DNA from 3 places in the Paenibacillus sp. J22P90 genome. Region 2 is predicted to be linked to each of the others. Evidence: riboswitches for the same ligand, from Rfam matches in the RefSeq annotation. Region 2 holds a riboswitch; each other region holds the start of a gene.

What was found. Region 2 has a riboswitch for ZMP and ZTP ahead of AC58UX_RS15425 (DJ-1/PfpI family protein). Riboswitches for the same ligand answer to the same signal wherever they lie in the genome.
Region 1: linked by a shared signal. The riboswitch ahead of rpiB (ribose 5-phosphate isomerase B) and the one ahead of AC58UX_RS15425 (DJ-1/PfpI family protein) in region 2 are both predicted to bind ZMP and ZTP.
Region 3: linked by a shared signal. The riboswitch ahead of AC58UX_RS29155 (HAD hydrolase family protein) and the one ahead of AC58UX_RS15425 (DJ-1/PfpI family protein) in region 2 are both predicted to bind ZMP and ZTP.

Annotation. Positions count from the first base shown of each region.
Region 1 is NZ_JCAUAY010000011.1:155,987-160,873, forward strand. Features, by position in the region: gene AC58UX_RS28050 (glycoside hydrolase family protein) at 1-529, opposite strand, end outside; gene glyA (serine hydroxymethyltransferase) at 699-1,949, opposite strand; gene AC58UX_RS28060 (TIGR01440 family protein) at 1,986-2,591, opposite strand; gene rpiB (ribose 5-phosphate isomerase B) at 2,608-3,066, opposite strand; ZMP/ZTP riboswitch at 3,171-3,251, opposite strand; gene AC58UX_RS28070 (low molecular weight protein arginine phosphatase) at 3,306-3,878, opposite strand; gene AC58UX_RS28075 (manganese efflux pump MntP) at 3,954-4,514, opposite strand; gene AC58UX_RS28080 (L-threonylcarbamoyladenylate synthase) at 4,585-4,887, opposite strand, start outside.
Region 2 is NZ_JCAUAY010000004.1:254,321-259,207, reverse strand. Features, by position in the region: gene AC58UX_RS15440 (DUF3221 domain-containing protein) at 1-220, shown strand, start outside; gene AC58UX_RS15435 (aminoglycoside phosphotransferase family protein) at 248-1,159, shown strand; gene AC58UX_RS15430 (LysE/ArgO family amino acid transporter) at 1,192-1,800, shown strand; ZMP/ZTP riboswitch at 1,867-1,947, shown strand; gene AC58UX_RS15425 (DJ-1/PfpI family protein) at 1,995-2,264, shown strand; gene AC58UX_RS15420 (hypothetical protein) at 2,539-3,204, shown strand; gene AC58UX_RS15415 (toxic anion resistance protein) at 3,219-4,310, shown strand; gene AC58UX_RS15410 (DUF6492 family protein) at 4,458-4,887, shown strand, end outside.
Region 3 is NZ_JCAUAY010000013.1:21,623-26,509, forward strand. Features, by position in the region: gene AC58UX_RS29145 (GerAB/ArcD/ProY family transporter) at 1-366, shown strand, start outside; gene AC58UX_RS29150 (CehA/McbA family metallohydrolase) at 732-2,396, shown strand; ZMP/ZTP riboswitch at 2,478-2,555, shown strand; gene AC58UX_RS29155 (HAD hydrolase family protein) at 2,629-3,039, shown strand; gene AC58UX_RS29160 (exo-alpha-sialidase) at 3,116-4,887, opposite strand, start outside.

The sequences.
Region 1 (4,887 bases), on a different contig from region 2:
CCACGGTTTCGCACACCGTAGGATTGCTCGTCATTAGACCATCCCACTCTCCTGGTGAAGCATCTAGTACAGGAGATGTTCCACGCGTCCATGGACCTGCGGGATGATCTGCGACAGCAACGCCGATCCGTTGATGGTTGCGATACGTCCACCATGTGGCTTCATCGGCAGCTTGGTCGAGATCAAAATCGGGGCCATGCGTCCCCATGTAGTACAAGTAATAACGATTATTGTGGTGCAAAATCGCTGGATTGTGCGCCACATCCCGATCCCAGCTCGCTGCGCCCTCGCGACAGGTCCAGAGCGTATCCACATGGTGGAACGGCCCCAGTGGATTGTCAGCCACCGCATAGGCGATTTCGGAATGCGTGACCCACGCCTCAAAGCCCACTTTCTCAGGCCAACGCGAGTAAAATAAGTAGTACCTCCCCTCCGCATCTCGTGTCATCGAACCACACCACACATGCCAACCATCTAGCTCAAACTTCGCATTGGCCGGCACCGGCCGAAGCCGTTCTTGAAAATTCATGCTCACCTCTCCTAGCTGTGTAAGGGTTTACATTCGTACAGACTCAGTGTAAGGCGTGCGCTTATCTGAAAGGTTTCATATTTTCGTAAGATGGTTTGAAGTTTTGGGGATGTGTTTCCGCGTGGACAAAAAAAGACCAGCTCCAATGAGCTGGCCCTGTCTCTAATGATTAGTAAGTCAAACCTGGGTAAAGCGGGTATTGTGCCGTTAAATCGGACACCATGCCACGAGCTTTCTCAAGCGTAGCTTCGTCTTTCGGGTTTTTCAACGTCAGCGCGATAACTTTCGCGATCGTTTTCATCGCTTCTTCGTCCATACCACGGGAAGTTACAGCCGGTGTACCCAAGCGGATACCGCTAGTGATGAACGGGCTAGTTGGGTCGAAAGGAATCGCGTTTTTGTTCGCTGTAATACCGATCTCATCAAGCACGTGCTCTGCATCCTTACCTGTGATGTTCAGGTTACGCAGGTCAACCAACATCAAGTGGTTGTCTGTACCGCCGGAAACAAGGTTGATGCCTTCAGCTGTAAGAGCCGTCGCCAATGCTTGTGCGTTGTTGATGACGTTTTGACCGTACACTTTGAAATCCGGTTGAAGAGCTTCACCGAAAGATACAGCTTTCGCTGCGATCGTGTGCATCAAAGGACCACCTTGGGAACCAGGGAATACCGCTTTATCAATCGCTGCTGCCCAAGCTTTTTTCGTAAGAATCATACCGCCGCGAGGACCACGAAGCGTTTTGTGTGTTGTAGTTGTTACAAAATGTGCGTGTGGCACTGGGTTCGGGTGCAAACCAGCTGCTACTAGACCAGCGATGTGCGCCATATCAACGAAGAACAATGCGCCTACATCGTTAGCGATGGAAGCCAATGCTTCGAAATCAATCGTACGCGGGTATGCACTTGCACCAGCTACGAGCATGCGAGGCTTATGTTTGAAAGCTGCTTTACGAACATCGTCATAGTCGATGCGAGCATCTTTTTCGCTTACGCCGTAAGCTACGAAGTTGTAAAGAATACCGGAAGCATTAACTGGGCTACCGTGTGTTAAGTGACCACCGTGCGCAAGGTTCATACCAAGAACCGTGTCACCAGGGTTTAGCGCAGCCAAGTAAACAGCCATGTTCGCTTGCGCACCGGAATGCGGTTGAACGTTCGCGTGCTCAGCACCGAAAAGCTCTTTCGCGCGATCACGAGCGATGTCTTCCACGATGTCTACGTACTCACAGCCACCATAGTATCTTTTGCCTGGGTAGCCTTCTGCATATTTGTTCGTCAAAACAGTGCCCATAGCCTCAAGAACCGCTTGGCTCACGATGTTCTCGGAAGCGATTAACTCAATTTTGTCGCGTTGACGGCCTAGCTCAAGGTTCATAGCTTCTACGATTTTCGGATCTTGTTTGCTCAAAAAGTTTGTCATAGGGAATTCCTCCTAAGGATGTTAGTTGAAAATAAATTAGCAATCTGCATCAGGTGCAGCTTGTTGATAAAGTTGATCCGCCTGATCAGCGGAGTATACAGCTCTAGTACCACCGATCAGCTTCGGCCGTGCGAATGCCATCGTGACATAAGCTTGGCCAATATGACGAACAGGCGGCCTTGCGGGAACAGCGACTCTGCGCAGATGCATGCCAATTAGCGTTGAGCCAATATCGATGCCTGCATGCGCCTGAATCGTCTCAACAACGACCGGCTTCGCGAAGTGTCTATACGCGTAGGAAGCCATCGAGCCCCCGGCCTTCGGCACGGGGATCACGGAAACAGGCTCCAGCTGTGGCGACAGCGCCAGCAGCTCTTCTTCTACGACCAGCGCACGATTCAGATGCTCGCAGCACTGGTAGGCCGCATACAGCCCGAACTCGCTGCAAATGCGCTTAACGGTTTCAAAAATCGGCTTAGCCGCATCCAGCGTGCCCGACGTACCGATCCGATGTCCGAGGATTTCACTCGTGCTCGTACCGATCACCACAATGTTGCCAGGACGCAGGCTGCCAACCGCAACCAACTCTCGTAGATTCGCTTCCAAAGCTTCTGCTATAGGTTCATACATAGAATCTGTCATTGTGGCTCCCTCATCTCTAGGGATGTACCGTGAAACGATCTTCGATGCTCTGTACTTTGTTAATCCGATTCTTGTGGCGGACACCTTCCGAAAACTCAGTTTCCAACCAGATTTTGACGATTTCTTCTGCTACGCCAGGACCAACAACACGCTCGCCCATCGCTAGTACGTTCGTATCATTATGTTCACGCGTCGCTTTCGCGGAGAAGAGGTCATGCACAAGCGCACAACGGATACCAGGAACTTTATTCGCAGCAATGGACATCCCAATGCCAGTTCCACAAAGCAGAATCCCTTTATCTGCGTCTCCTGAAACGACTTTTTCACAAACCTGAAGCGCATAATCTGGATAATCGACGGAATCGCCGCAGTTGCATCCGAAATCGATTACTTGATGACCTAATGATTCAATAAAAGGAATGATAACATCTTTCAAACGATAGCCTGCATGATCAGCACCTAAAGCAATTTTCATAACTTAAACGCTCCTTTTGACTTGTTCGAATTCGACCATCCTATTATATCCCAAAGCTCACCAAAAACGAAAAAAAGAGCGCACACGCTAGAAAACGCGCGTTGCTCTTTTGCCCAGGCGACCGGCCGTATAGCTCAATGCTCCATTGTGGTTACTCCCACTCGTCGCCAGTTACATTGAGTCTTGCTTGTTACTTTGTATTTTATCGCATTCCCTGCGATGTGTAAAGCTCTATTGGCCTAGCGTAATTTCTTCACCAATTTATCCAAGCTCCGACTAATTTCCTCAGCCGTATATCGATAATCAGCCAACGACCCACCATAAGGATCCGAGATGTCGTAATCGGGAATCGTATTTTCCAGCGTATACATACGACTTCTTTCTTCTATCGTTACCGTTTGGGACAGCGCCTGCTTAAGCTGAAGCTCTGTCGCAAGCTGCTCTCGTTCTTCAATCGCTTGGAGAATACGCGCATCGTCCTCTACGTACTCCTTGAGCGTATACGTCTTCTCGATCGCATGAGGAAAACGCCCAATGACTGTGCGCTTATGCCCCGTCGTCATCGTCAAGATCAGATCCGCCCAATCCACATCCGCCGAGCTTATCGCCAAAGAACTGATAGCTTCCTTGAAACCCGCTTCATGCAGAAGCGACTGGCTATTTCTCGATATCGGGCCTCCCGTCATCGCAGATACACCTGCCGAACGAACCTCCGCCGCAAGCCCCTCTTGATGCACCCTCATACGCAGCAAACCTTCAGCTAACGGACTGCGGCACGTATTTCCTGTACAGACAAATAGAATTCGCAACATGAAATCCTCCTGAAAATAAGCATTTTAATTCCTAAACTATACGTATTATTTCAAAAGCTAACTCCCCATATTGTATCATAGTAAAAACTTGATCCCAAACCCTAATAAGATAAGTCCGCCGAATGCCTCGCCGTATTCCCCTACCCAACCGCTAACCCGTCTTCCTAGCAGCAAGCCCGCTATCGAAAGCAACCCGCCAAACAGACCAAAGATGAGCACGGTAAGCACAATGTCTGTAGCAAACATACCCAAAGAAACGCCCACAGAGAACGAATCTATACTAACGCTGAGGGCGAAAATGATGAGCCCCCATAACGTCCGATGATCGAATGACGACGCTTCTTCCCCGCGTATCGAGCTGTATACCATATGAGCGCCGAGTAAAATAAGTAAACATCCACCAGCGGCTGTCGCGACGTTTCCCAGAAGGAGAGAGACATACTGGCCCATAAACATGCCCGTCAGTGGCATAAGCACATGAAAGATGCCGATCACAATGCTGATTTTCAAAATGTCCAACAACCGAATGCCTTTCATTCCTATGCCAATTCCTAACGAAAAAGCATCTAGGCCCAAAGCAATCGCCATTATTCCAATTGTCATGAGTTGCCCAACTTGTATCCCAGATGCGAGCATAGTACGATCCCCCTTGTCCACGATTCTTTCTCAAGATATGCGGACAAACTGGGAATCATGCTAGTTAGCGTTAGAGACGAATCTGCTCATGACCAGCAGCTTTCAACAATCGATTCATAATGGCTCGGCCAATACCCGAATCGGGTACACCCTCTGCAACAATATAGCTAATACCCTGCTGATCAAAAGTCCGCAGAGCGGCATAAAGCTCCCGAGCTATCGTTTCGGGTTGAGATAAGGAGCCGCACGCAAGAACGAGATCTGCGCTGTACCCTCGCACTCTTTCTTCAAAAGTGAGAATGCCCGTCGATTCCCCGCGTGACTTCGCGGCATCGATATCCTTTTGAATCCAAGCCAAGACTTCCTGTTCGTC
Region 2 (4,887 bases):
GGTTACAGGCATCGTTACCAAAGGTGAGGGAGTAAACATAGAGCGCACCATTGAAGTAGACGGTGTAAAATATAGATTATTTCCATTTACCCAAATTAGAACGGGAAGCGATCCAGCACAATTCCCTGACATCACAGTCGGTAAGCAGGTGAAAATGTGGTTCGCAGGTTATGATTTCAGTACGGAGAAATTTGTGTCGAAGGTCGTTATCGATGGTTAAATGCGAAAAGTGAAAGGAAGTTCACGAATGAGCCAAGTTCATGTTCAGCATATTGACGTAAGACTCGTACAGCAGTTAATCGCTTCACAATTTCCACATTGGGCACATCTCCGTATCCTGCCAGTGGACTCAGCCGGAACGGACAATGCTATTTTTCGTCTTGGGGATGATAAGGCGGTGCGGCTGCCCCGTGCGGATTGGGCGATCGGGCAGGTGGCAAAGGAGCAACGTTGGCTGCCCACGCTGGCACCGTTGATACCTCTAGCTATCCCGGTCCCACTGGCGATGGGAGTTCCTGCTGAAGGCTACCCGTGGCAATGGTCCGTCTATCGCTGGCTTGAAGGCGAGAACGCAACGATCGCCACACTCGAAAGCCAGGAACAAGCGGCAACAGAATTAGCGCATTTCATTCATGCTATTCAACGCATCGATACCACGGATGGCCCTGTTCCCGTTTCGCACACTTCTGGCAGAGGTGTGCCACTAGCACTGCGTGATGCAGCGGTCAGAGAGGCAATCGCCAACTTGAGCGGCATTATCGACACGGATGCGGCAACTGCAGTTTGGGAATTGGCTCTGCAAACGCCGGTATGGCAGGGGAAATCCGTTTGGCTCCATGGAGATCTACATCCAGGGAATCTGTTAATCGAGCAGGGAAAACTAAGCGCGGTGATCGATTTTGGTACGCTTGGTATTGGCGATCCTGCCTGTGACCTGATGGTTGCATGGACTTTCCTCTCAGCGGACGGCAGGAAGCTATTCCGCACCTTGCTTACAAACGATGAAGAGACGTGGTCGAGAGGTCGCGGTTGGGCGCTATCTTTTGGATTGATTGCTTATGCGTATTACATAAACACAAACCCAGGACTGGCCGCCATTTCCAGACGTACGATAGATGAGGTTCTTTGTGAATACGCACAATTCAAAGAGCCTAGTTAACGTTTATTAGATAGGAGTAGGAGAACAACATCATGCTTTCGGCTATCTTTCAAGGCATTCTTTTAGCAGCAGGACTTATCTTGCCCTTAGGTGTTCAAAATGTATTTGTCTTTAATCAAGGTGTGACCCAACCACGATTTATTCGGGCGCTGCCTGTCGTTATTACCGCATCACTGTGTGATACGTTGCTCATATCATTAGCTATTTTAGGAATATCCGTCATAGTAGTAACGCTGCCCATGGTTAAAACGGTGTTATTTTTACTAGGTATTTTGTTCCTCCTGTACATGGGGTTTGTCACTTGGAAAAGTAAACCATCGTCAAGTGACTCGGAAGAAAAAGCACTTTCGCCTAAGAAGCAAATCGCTTTTGCTGCATCGGTTTCCTTATTAAATCCGCATGCGATTTTGGATACGATCGGTGTTATTGGAACGAGCTCTATCCACTATGCGGGAAAAGAAAAATTTGTTTTTGCCATAGCGTGTATTTTGGTTTCTTGGATATGGTTTTTGGCGCTTGCGCTTGTAGGTAGACAAGTTGGGAGATTGGATAAGTCGAGATCATTTATAAGTTTTCTTAATAAAGCTTCCGCGCTCATTATGTGGGGAACTGCTGTGTATTTAGTTTTCCAATTAGTCTAGCGGAATGAAAGATAACGAAATCTTACTAGTTTTTGTTAGATCATGCGGATTATAATAAAGGTAATATTTGGTATGTGTAACTGGCGAAACGTAGATCACTACGAGGGAGCACATATGTCATAACAGCCGTTCGCCTGGGCAGAGCATTTGATCATTGGATCAGATGCTCTTTCATTTTAAAGGAGAGGTTATCCATGGAACGAGCTAGAAATGTGGCAGTCCTTATTTATGAGAGGGTAGATTTGCTGGATATCGGAGGTCCTTATGATGTATTCGGCGCATCAACTAACTGGGGCAAAGATTTCAAAGTCTACACCGTGGCGGAAGAAGTAAAGCCAGTGAATACCGTTAGCGGACTAAGTATAATTCCCAAATTCAGCTTTGCGAATTGTCCTATACCTGATATTTTGATTGTGCCTGGTGGTTTAGGATCACGAACTGGATCGTCATGTCCGCAGGGGTAACGGCTGGGTTCGATGCCGCGCTATATGTTGTTTCTAGGCTTTTTGGCGAGGAGCGTGCGCTAGCGTCAGCTTCGTTGATTGAGTATCAGTGGCGGAGATGACTCCCATTCTTGATTCCTCGAATCGAACGCAGCTTTCCAACAATAAGGGAACTTGACACATTACGACGATTATTTCCCTGGCGCATCGTTTTTCTGTATGAAATTGACATCAATCGCTAGGGGAGCTATGATTTTAGTAGGGTAACACGATGGAACAGGGGTGTGAACGTATCATGCAAAAGCAATTCAAAGTCGCTGCAGGCATCTCAGTCGCAGGATATGTGGCGAGTCTTATAACCGCTAATTTTTTACCGGAATCACTTAATTTATTAGTTCCCGCGGCACTAACTTTCGGTAGTATTCTGGTACTGAGCCGAACTTCTATAGCTATAAAGGGAAGAACAAATCCGGCTCCGCTGAATGAATCTTCCCAAACCCAGGCTGCATCAGCTTCGCAGAGCCCTAGCCCTGCTACGTCAATTGCTCCCAAAGACGATAGTGACCCTTTCTGGGATCCCATCGCGGAATATATTCATGTCATCGAGGAGACGATGATTTCAGAGGGACAGAAGAATACGTTAGACGACGAAATTGTGGAGAAAACGTTAAGCTTGCTGGCTCGGGTAGGCAGATTAATCCCACAGCTCAAAGAATTAAATGATGCAAATATGAATCATAACATACAACGATTAATTTTTAAGGATCTGAATGGTGCGATTAACCCCTTCCTGAAGCTGGGAGGAGAAGCGAAACGAATGAATCGTCGGTTACTACTTACAGGAATTAAGGACATTAACTCGAAACTTTCCGACTACGTAGAAACGATTGAACAGAAAGATTTAATTGAATTACAGACACGTATGGAACTTATCCAACAACGTTATCGTTCAACAGACTAAGGAGGCATGGTACATTGACTACCCAATTGGTGCAATTAAAATCAACAGATTTGCAGAAAGTTGAACAAGAAGCAAAGCAGCTGCTCGAGAAAGTATCTTCGACCGATACCATGGAATTAGAAACCTTGATGGACTCCATCGGTCGCATGGGTGCCAAAACGATGGAACAAGCTGGGCAATCCTTAGCCATGCTGGAGCGTCCCGTGACTGAATTGATGTCAGGCAAGCGCTCAGAGGTGCAGAACAACATTTTGAAGCTGCGCGGCGAAATTGATTCTTTGAGCAAGAGCAAGCAGCTTGGATTTTTTGAGAAAATGATGAAAAAGACGCCGCTGAAGAACTATATTTATAAGTATCAATCGGTAAAAACGAACGTAAATGCGATTGTGCAATCCCTGCGAAATGGCAAGGAAACACTGGAAGAAAATATGGCGTATATGAAAACGTTGAAGAAAAATTCGTTAGAATCCGTCTACAATTTGCAAATGCGGATTGCAATGGGTGAGAATTTAAAGCAGCTTTTCGAAGTTGAAATAGCCAAGCCCGAGAATGAAAACCGCAAAACACATTTAGAAAGAGGCCTGCGTAAAGTAGTTACTCGCATTCAATCTTTTCAGGAGATGGTTATTCTTTACCAACAAGCGATCGCTGGAACGGATATCATCAATGACAATAACGATAAACTGATTGATGCTGTTGATGCGACGATTGATAAAACGCAGAACCTGCTGACCGTCTCCGCGATGATCTCGATGGCGATCGAGGATCAAGTTCAGACGATTGAAGCGGTAAACTCCGCTAACTCAACTTTGAATAAAATGTTCGAAGATAACTCGCGTTTGTTGAAGGAAACGACGCAAAGAACGAATGAGCTGCTTGGCAAACCAGGCTTGCAAATGGATTCGATCGAAAGAGGGATGACCGATCTTTTCGCTGCTTTGGATCTTTTTGAACAGTCGAATCGGACAATCATTCAATCGGCAACAGAGCATACGCAGCGGCTTGGGAACATCAGTCAGCAAATGACCCAGCGTTTAGGTCTAGCGCCAGGAAATAAAACAACAGCGGAAATTAAAGCTTCCGAACTAGGCGGGCTTTTGGAATAAAATAGAATAAGTAGAATGTGCTGTCAGGGATGCGATCCTTGGCAGCTTTTTTGCATGATTTTAAGTCAAAAACCTATCTCTATACCCATGCCATTTCATTCTCCTGACATATGATAATCCATACGTTTGAATATGGGAGATGAGTAGATGTCCATACAAAGTAAAGAGGAGCCTGTGAATCCCAATCAAATTGATGTGCTTATTCCCGCGATTGAGAAGGATCTGGGCACGCTCCCCCTTGTGATTGATGCCGTAAGAAAATACGTGAAGCACCCTATAGGTGAAATCATCATTGTAGCTCCACGGAAACAACGTATTCTTGATCTTTGCGCGAGGAAAGGCTGTCGATTCGTAGACGAAGATACGGTACTTCCGATTACGAAAAAGGACATCCATTATCAATCCAAGCGGTGGGATCGGACCGGGTGGCTATATCAGCAATTACTTAAGCTAAATGGAGATACCTTAGCCTCATCCAAATACTATATGGTCATTGATGCAGATACCGTGTTGATTCGGCCGCATGTCTTTAAAATAGGCGATAAAACCGTGTTTTATTGTCGGAACTGGAGTCAAG
Region 3 (4,887 bases), on a different contig from region 2:
AAATTCCCTATGTTCGAGTTGGCGCGAATAATTGAGGTACAGGAAATCATTCAACGAATTGAATCCGTGATAGGGATGTCCTTGATTGTGGGCTCTTTTATGAAAGTAACAATTGCGCTGTATGTTATGAATTTATTTGTAGTACGATTGTTCAATCTTCGTGACAGCCGGCTGTTAATATTAATCTTGGGAATGATCTTTTTTTTAAATGGGAAAGCTTCCTTCACAGGCGTGAAGAAATGGGGGGAAATCGTTAGTTATTTAGGGCCAATGTGGGAGCCTTTTGCATTTGTAATGCCTTTATCAATTTTGCTTGCGGTCAGCGTGTTACGGCGTAATGTGGTACAAGCAAGGCCACCGAATTGAATAGATTGAACTACTAATAATGGAGATTGCAGTTCAGTTGCTCAGCTGCCTTTTCTCAACTAAAGGGAGTTATTTGTTGTCCAGTCATATAAATCGTACCATTCACTGTTTCATCCTTTAATAAGGGAACCGTAATATTTTCGAATACGTTCTCACTAAAGAAGACGTTGTGGGCAGGCTGCCAGCTTGAATAGGCAGTTATTTTGAATAAGGTCAAATAAAAACATAATAAAAACTAATATTTTTATAGAGGACTCTTCTACAAAATTGTCTATAATTTTAGATGCCGTAGATTGGCAGACATACGAGTATAAAATACTATCGATAGTTTTTTCATACATTCATACTTAGGAGGACATCATTTTATGGCCATGAAAAAGTACTTGCAAGCAGCTAGTAGCATTATGACAAACGGAAATGGCTTGCCACGTTATTCGCCGCCAGCTCTGAATGAAGCTCTACTGTTTTTGGAAGGGGAACTAACCCATAGAGGAATCATTTTTCAGCAAGAGACAATTACGGAAACGCAAGGCAAGCTCAATTTGACCGTAACGGATACCCAAGGTAACGGAATGATCGCGCAAGTAAAACTATTTCCGATGTTAGCTGACGACACGATGGAAACCGTCTATCAGGCAAATCATAGAATCGATTTTATCCTTGAATATACGTTGCCGGGTGGGAGCGTAACTTTGCCACTTCCATTAACTAATGAAAATAATGGTCGTTATTTGCTCGAAGTATCTAAAGGCCCTGCTTACAAGATTGTGAAGCGAGAAATAATCGTTAACGCGAATGAGGCGTTGGCTTGTCAAATTTGCCTCCCACAAATGGTGGATTGGACTGGAGAAGGCTGGTATGCGGGGGATTTGCATCATCATAGCGTCTATTCAAGTCCTCTTCACGGCGGGACGGATGACGTTATTGAGTCGCCGCAGCAAGTAGCATTTTCAATGGCAGCCGCAGGGCTAGATTATGGCGCGTTAAGCGATCATCACAATATTAAAAATCATCAAGATTGGCTCGCTACAGCGACAGACACGTTTTTACCAATTGTATCTAAAGAGATATCTACGACGAATGGACATGTCCTGTCATTAGGTGTTCATACCGACGTTATTTATAAAATACCGAAACAGGAAGACCGCACTGAACAATATTTGCGCCAAGAACATATTCGGACTTCGGAGGAGATCAGAGCGTGCGGGGGGCTTCCTCAGATCAACCATCCATGTGACAGGAATCCTGCAATTTCATTAGATCCGAAGTTTGCAGATATGATAGAAATATTTGATACAATTGAAGTTTGGAATGGCTCCAACCCGATGATCCCTGGAACGCCAAACTATGACGCCTTTATGTTCTGGTTGTCATTACTTGAAGAAGGGCGATTTGTTGCAGCTACGAGTGGAAGTGATACCCATAATATATGGGCGGATGACTTACACGGAAGACTTGAAAAATTTCCGTGGATGATCGCACATGGTAGAGAAATCTTTGATACTCTTCCAGTTGATCGACAGGATGTCCTTCGCTATCTCTTAGAAGTGCTCCAAGAAACAACGCCTATTATGGAGGAGTGGGCAGAAAATCGCTTAGGAAGCGGTTGCGTGCAAACATATATCCATACAGAGCAGCCGTTGACGGTAGAGTCCGTTTTGGATGCGCTGCTCAAAGGACATAGCTTTTTGACAAGCGGACCGTTGCTTCGGGTATCTGTAGAAGGTAAAGGTCCTGGGGAAACGCTCGTGACGGACAAGCAGTCTGTTAGCGCAGATGTTACGATTTTGTCCAATGTTCCATTAGACAGACTTTGCTTGTACACAAATGGCGAACAAAGAACGTACATTCCGTTAACGAATCGACTTGTGGACACAGAAAGCGAGGCTCAAGGCGCGGGGATTGTCTATGATTATAGTTTGGAAGTACCGGACATTCCTGTGGATAAAGTGAAATGGATTGTAGTAACTTTAGAAAAAGGCAGGGAATTCAGAGCGATTAGCAACCCAGTATTTATTGAGGCTAAATGAAGAGCAGTTTGAAGAATTTGCTAAATTAGTTACAAGTCATTGAAATGCTCTGGTAGTATTTGTTATTATGAAAATAATTTTGAGCTTATATGTGACTGGCGAAACATGGGGATCCATGAGGAAGCATATAGGATATAGCCGTACGCCTGGGCAGAGGTAAGGGGATTTTCCCCTTACCTCTTTATGTTTATTTGAGAGGAGTTGGAGAACATTAAATACTCGGCAATTGTACTTGATTTGGACGGAACGTTTCTCAACTCAGGCAGGATTTGAAAGGCATTCACTTGAAGTCACTAAGATTCTGATCACACATTTTGACAGCCCAGAAGAGATAAGAAGTTATTTAGGGAAGCAAGTGCATTTTGTAGTAACGGATCGTGGAACACTTATACAAATAATGAATCGCTCGATAAGTAAGGCCAGCGGTGTAGAGTTGCTTCTTATGCACTTAAAGATCCACTTATCCCAAGTCATTTTGTTTGGTGACGATTATAACGACCTCGAACTTTTTGAAATGCCGTTCCACAAAGTTGCCATGTTTAATGCTGTCAGCGAACTAAAAGAGTTAGCTAATCAAATTACGGATTCCAATGATAATGACGGCATTGCAATAGTACTGGAGCAGCTATGCTTACAGGGATAAAAGCCTCCGCCAAAAGGCTGAGGCCCCTATCACTCAAACATCAAGTACACAATACGATTACCTCTACACAATCAGCTTAGTTCCCAAAGAACACCTTGTCGACATAAATGTCGTCTCCCGTGGTCGGCGTTCCGCCGCTGGAGAACTTGAAGCCGTTCAGCTTCAGGATGTTGCCAGGGGAGGCGTACGTGCCGGCGGTGCCAATGTAGTCGTTGTTAATGTACACAGCAGCTGAAGTTTTGTTCGCTTCGAGGCGGAACTTGTTCCACGCGTTCAGCGTCGAGACAGTGCTGGCGCCGCCAATCACGACCCAATCAGAGCCGTCGTAATACTTCACGCTGCCGTCGCTATTAAGCGCCAAGTGATAAATGCTGTTCGTACCCGTACTCACCGACCCGTTGATGCCGAACAAGAAGCCGGTCGGTGCTGCAGTGACGTAAGCATAGAACTCTAGCGTCTTGCTATCCGCTGAATCAGCGTTCTCTGCCGCCATCGCGATAGCGCTAGTCGAGTTGTCATAGATCCTCAACGACTTGGTGCCCTCATAAGCGCGCGTATTGGAGACTGTCGCCATAGTAGCTGTTGTATAGCCGGCAGGCGAGGACCCCACGGTATCGCTCTCGAACGTGTTATTAATTGCATTTACCTCCGTAATCAATACATCGTCCACATACGCCTTGTCGCCGGTCGGCGCGGTACCGGAGCTGGAGAATGCGAAGCCGTTTAACAACTGAACATTTGCCGGAATGGCGTACATTGTAGCCGTACCGATGAGTGTCCCTCCAACATACACTTTAGCATTCGTCAGGGTAGCATCTACCCGTACGAGGCTCCAGCTATTCGTAGGCACTGTCCCCGCCGCACCGATCTGCACCCAACCCGAGCCGTTGTGATATTGAACGGACCCGTTAGAGAATACCGCAAAATGATAAACCTCGGTATCTCCCGAACTCACCTGTCCCAGCACATTAAACATGATTGATCCTGAGGTCGCATAACCGGTCGGCTTCAAGCGGAATGACAGCTGTTTGCTCCCCGTCGCATCCACGGTTTTCTCAATCAAAGCGATCCCACTGCTCGAAGTGTCGTTGATATATAGTGCGCGATCGCTCTCAAACCCGTCAGCATTGCTGACCGTCACCATGTTGTCGTTGGAGTAGCCGTACGGGGCTTCCGATAATGCGTTATTTTCAAAAGAGTCTTCCGTCGAATAAAGCTCCAGTTCGTTCAAAGCGATGTAGGCGGATGTGCCACTGGCGAGCACCTTTACATACCGCGCCGATAAAGGAACTCCGAAATGCGTATATTCCATTGCATAATGTTTTTTGTTCGAGTACGTTTTGACTGGGATACCCCAGTTGACGCCGTCCGTGGAAAAATAAATATCCGCCGTCTCAGCCGTGCCGATGTTCAAGCTAGTGCCGATATCGGTGATCCGGTATGTTTTATCCAGTTCGATTTGGAACGAGGCGTTTGTCGTGCTACCGGCCGACCCAGTCTTAAGGGCACCGCTCCAATAATTGGTGCTGCCGTCGAAGGCTCCAGCGATGCGTGCTTCGGGATGCGAAGCATTCGAGTAACTCATGTCCGTCGTGACCGTAATTTTGCTTTGCTTGTATTTTTCATTGAGATCGATACGGTTGATCGGGGTTTTGACGACATCGACGAGCTTGCCCCAGATGGACAGTTTGTTCGGACTCGGGAAGTAAGAGTAGCTCCAATCCGCCCCGGTATCACCCACCTGCAAGAACCTGTTCGGACCGCCCGTAACTAAGCCCGTATACCCTGTAGTTTCTAACACATCTGCCGTTTCGGAAAAAGTAGAGGTGAAATTGCTCCATGAAGTGC